2 regions of the Sulfitobacter sp. PM12 genome follow, and region 1 is predicted to be linked to the other one. Evidence: riboswitches for the same ligand, from Rfam matches in the RefSeq annotation. Region 1 holds a riboswitch; the other holds the start of a gene.

What was found. Region 1 has a riboswitch for thiamine pyrophosphate ahead of thiB (thiamine ABC transporter substrate binding subunit). Riboswitches for the same ligand answer to the same signal wherever they lie in the genome.
Region 2: it holds a riboswitch for thiamine pyrophosphate, as region 1 does, so the genes downstream of both, thiD (bifunctional hydroxymethylpyrimidine kinase/phosphomethylpyrimidine kinase) here and thiB (thiamine ABC transporter substrate binding subunit) in region 1, are expected to answer to the same signal.

What each region holds. Positions count from the first base shown of each region.
Region 1 covers NZ_CP151529.1:531,884-534,271, forward strand. Annotated here, with positions in the region: gene AADW22_RS02460 (thiamine/thiamine pyrophosphate ABC transporter permease ThiP) at 1-427, opposite strand, end outside; gene thiB (thiamine ABC transporter substrate binding subunit) at 403-1,380, opposite strand; TPP riboswitch at 1,415-1,514, opposite strand; gene aroC (chorismate synthase) at 1,607-2,388, shown strand, end outside.
Region 2 covers NZ_CP151529.1:1,720,931-1,723,318, forward strand. Annotated here, with positions in the region: gene AADW22_RS08305 (FAD-dependent oxidoreductase) at 1-328, opposite strand, end outside; gene thiD (bifunctional hydroxymethylpyrimidine kinase/phosphomethylpyrimidine kinase) at 325-1,131, opposite strand; TPP riboswitch at 1,199-1,299, opposite strand; gene AADW22_RS08315 (TAXI family TRAP transporter solute-binding subunit) at 1,860-2,388, shown strand, end outside.

The sequences.
Region 1 (2,388 bases):
GATTAAAGAAGACATGCGCCAGCACCACGCCGTGCAGCCCGTAGATCGTGATGCCGGGCAATCCGACCGCCGCCAGCGCCGCATTGAGCCAGCCCGCGCGGCCAAAGACCGCAAGCACCCCCAGCACGGCGACAATCACCGGCAGGATGAACGGTGCCCCCAGCAGCGTGACCAGCAGCCCGCGCCCGACAAAGCGCCGTCGCGCCAAGGCGCGGGCGACAGGGATCGCCAGCGCGGTAGACAGTAGGGCGGAAAGCGCGGCCTGTAACACGGTAAACCGGATCGCGGACCAATCGGCCGGGCCAAGCCCGCTGCCGAACTCGGCCCGCCACAGCACCGCCCCCACCGCAGCAAGGATCAGCGCCGCCACCAGAACGGCGGCGCTGATACCGGTTTTCGTGCTTATTGCGACAGCGCGGAGAGCCATTCGGCCAATGCTTCCTCGCGCAGGGCGGGCACGTCATCGCTTGGGATCAGCAGCGCCTTGCCCGGTTCGATCAACTGTTCAAAGCCTTCGGGCAGCCCGCCTTGGGGCGTGACGGCAGGGTACATCCAGTTGGTCGTGGGCAGCACCGATTGCGCCGCGTCCGATACCATGAACTGCATGAACTGACCGGCCAGCTCGGGCTGGTCGCTGCCCGCCAGTTTGCCGACCACTTCGATCTGCATGTAGTGGCCTTCGTCAAAGGCCGCGGCGGCTTTGGTCGCGTCCTCTTCGGCGATCAGGTGGTAAGCGGGGGATGTGGTATAGCTCAGCACCATGTCGGCCTCGCCCTCAAGAAACAGGCCGTAGGCTTCGGACCAGCCCTTGGTCACGGTCACGACATTATCTGTCAGACCTTCCCAGATCGCAGGGGCCTCGTCACCATAAGCCTCCTTGACCCACATCAGCAGGCCCAGACCAGGGGTAGAGGACCGCGGGTCCTGGATCACGATCTTGAGGTCACTGTCGGCCAGAGCGCGGAAATTCGCGGGCGGGGTCAGATCAGCGTTATGGACAAAGGCGAAATAGCCCCAGTCATAGGGGGCAAAGCTGTCATCCTCCCATGTGACCGGCAGGTCATAATCCGCATCAACTGTGGCGGGCGCGAACAACCCTGTTTCCTTGGCCGCCGCGATCAGGCTGGTATCAAGCCCCAGCACCAGATCGGCGTCAGACCGCGCGCCTTCCAGCTTGAGCCGCGCCAACAGCGCCGCGCCATCGCCCATGCCGACGAATTTCAGATCGCAGGCACATTCGGCCTCGAAGGCCGCTTCGATCACAGGGCCGGGGCCCCATTCGGCGACAAAGCTGTCGTAGGTATAGACCACCAGTTCGGGCGTCTCGGCCCATGCTTGCGTGGCGAAAAGCGTGGTGGCAGCAAGTGTAAGATACTTCATGGCATCCTCCAAAATGCGGCGTCAGAAAGCGTTGGAGGTGTATCCAGACCTTCCCTCCGCCGGTGTTAACCGGTTCAGGTTCAACGGGTCCGTGCGCGCACATCTCAGCCTGTCAGGCCCCCCGAGGTGTCTTATCGGTAGAACGCCTGTCGCCCGCGCGCAAGGTGAAACCCCTTGAGGCATGGTGCAGCCCCCGTTAAGGATCACCGCCAAAGGAGCACCGCCCATGTCGATCAACAGCTTTGGCCATCTTTTCCGCGTGACCACCTGGGGCGAAAGCCACGGGCCTGCTTTGGGGGCCACGGTGGACGGCTGTCCCCCCGGTGTGACGATCACCGAAGAGATGATCCAGCACTGGATGGACAAGCGCAAACCCGGCCAGAACAAATATACCACGCAGCGCCGCGAGGCGGATGAGGTGCGGATCCTGTCGGGCGTGTTCGAAGGTGTCACCACCGGCACGCCGATCCAGCTGATGATCGAGAACACCGACCAGCGGTCGAAAGACTACGGTGACATCAAGGACAAGTTCCGCCCCGGTCACGCCGACATCACCTATTTCCAGAAATACGGCATCCGCGATTATCGCGGGGGCGGGCGGTCCTCGGCACGTGAAACCGCGTCGCGTGTGGCGGCGGGTGGCCTTGCGCGCGAAGCGATCAAGGCGATTGCGCCGAATGTGCAGATCACCGGCTACATGGTGCAGATGGGCCCGCACAAGATCGACCGCGATGCGTTCGATTGGGACCAGATCGAACAGAACCCGTTCTGGGTGCCCGACGCCAAAGCGGCCGATGACTGGGCGGCGTATCTGGACGGTCTGCGCAAATCCGGATCCTCCGTCGGTGCGATCATCGAGGTGACAGCGCGCGGCGTGCCCGCGGGCCTTGGCGCGCCGGTCTATGGCAAGCTCGACACCGATCTTGCCGCCGCGATGATGAGCATCAACGCCGTCAAAGGCGTGGAGATTGGCGAAGGCATGTCCGCCGCCATGCTGACCGGAGAGCT
Region 2 (2,388 bases), 1.2 Mb from region 1:
GGGTTTGGTGGCTTGTCGTGCGGCGCGCAAAGCGGGTCAGATCGCTGCTGTCCCGCGCCGGAGAGATCACAAGCGACCCGCGTCGGTGCAGCGATGTGGTGTGTTGGCCCCACCAATCCGCCGCCCTTTTCCCCAGCCGGATCACCGGTTCCTCGGCGCTTTCACCTTCGCAAAACGGGGCGAGCATGCCGCCAGCCCACCAAGAACACCCTTGCGGGCCGGGCTGGCGGGCGCGGTCGATCAGATGCACGCGCATCCCGCGGTCCAGCAAGACACGCGCGGTACACAGCCCCGCGACGCCCGCGCCGATGATGGTGACCTGCGTCATGACCAGACCGCGTGGAAGTGATGCACCGGCCCGTGGCCCGTGCCGATATCAAGTTGATCGGCGGCGATGATGGCGCGGTGCAGATAGTCATGGGCGGCCTGTACCGCCGCGCCAAGGGGTTTGCCGTGGGCCAGCCCCGCAGCGATGGCCGCGGCGTAGGTGCATCCCGTCCCGTGGGTATTGCGCGTGTCGATGCGCGGCGCGCTGAACCATGTGACACGCTCTGCGGTGACCAGCGCGTCGCTACAGATATTGCCCGCGCTATGGCCGCCCTTCATCAGCACCGCCTTCGGGCCCATCTTGAGCAACGCGCGGGCCTGCGTGACCATCTGGTCGGCGCTGTCGGCCTCGGGCTGGTTCAACAGGCGGGCGGCTTCGGGGAGGTTGGGGGTCAGCAGATCGGCGCGCGGCAGGATATCCGCGATCAGCGCTGCGACGGCGTCTTCTTGCAACAGCGCATCGCCGGATTTTGCGATCATCACCGGATCAACCACGACGGCCCCCCGAAACGCGCAGAGCGCGGATGCCACCGCCTGAATAATCTGCGGAGAAAACAACATGCCCAGTTTGATCGATTGCACCGAAAGATCGGACAGCACCGCATCGATCTGGGCCGCGACGATGGGGGCGGGGATCTCGTGTACGGCGCTGACGCTGCGCGTGTTCTGCGCGGTCACGGCGGTGATCACGCTGGCGGCATAGACACCATTGGCCGACATCGCCTTGATATCGGCCTGAATACCGGCACCGCCGCCGCTGTCGGATCCGGCGATGGTCAGGGAAATGGGGGTCGTCTTGGTCACATGCTCGCCTTTCGGTGGTGGGCAAGCAGACGCAAGAATGAGCTTTGTGGCGTGGACCCAAGGCCGTTGCACAAAGATACCCGTTCCCTACGCCGGTATTGCCCGGATCAGGTTCGACGGGTCGGTGCACGCACCTCTCAGCCCCCTAGGGCACCCCGACGGATAGATGTTGGAACTGCGGCCCCTGTGGGGGCCTGCAGCGTCGTTGCCTTAGGCGTAGCCAAGTTCGGCAAACGGTGCAAGCCGCAAAATATTCAACCGAAGGTGGCGCAATTTTGGGCAAAACGGGCGCGGTTTGGGCAGCCCTCCTGACGCTTGTCAGCCGAAACAACGCCTCGTAACCCAAAGCAACGTAACGTCACATTTCCCATATTCTGCGGTGTTAACCCTTTGGCATCAGCAAACTAGGGGTGATCGCGCAAAGACCCCGCGCGGCTGCGGTATCAAGTTCTGTTCTGCGGTATTGGCATCGAAATATCTTGCCCCTAGGCTGATTGACAGATTGAGTCGGATACCCTCGGGAGGAGGGGGCCGACACTCGGGAGGATGCGTTTTCTGGCCCGTTTTACGGGTCATACCGGACGCGTCGCGACAAGCATTGGGAGGTGCTGCGTGACATCTGCAAAGATCACATCTGCGTCCTGCGCATGGGCATCCGCAGCTTTTGCGGCGCCTGTGATCCTGCGATCCCGAACAATCCAAAGATGTACAACAGGGAGAGAGACCACATGAAGAATATGACACGTTTTGCCAAGGCCGCTGTCGGGTCCTTTGCGGTATCCATGGCGCTTTCGGGCGTCGCGATGGCGCAGGAGTATGAGTGGCCGCGCATGCTCGTGATTGCCACGCCGGGCACGTCGACAGGCAGCTTTGCCTCGACCAACGGTTGGGGGCCTGCGTTGCAAAAGGAAACCGGCACCACCGTGCGGATCGTTCCTGAAGACAGCGAGCCCATGCGCTACAAACGTTTGACCGACCGCGAAGATATCGCGATCGCGTCGGTTTCCGCGTCGGAAATGGCGTTGCAAGCGGAAGGGGTCGGCGGCTACGCCTCGGCGAAACCCATGCCGCAGCGGATCCTGTGGCACCACAACGACACGCCTTGGGGCTTTGTTGTGGCTGGCGATTCCGAGCTGCAAAGCCTTGAAGACATTGGCAAAGGCGGCGTGCGTGTCACCTCTGGCGTGTTCTCGCCCGCGATTGTCTCTGCGATCACACAGGCCCTGCCTGCCTTTATCGGCATGACGCCCGAAGAAG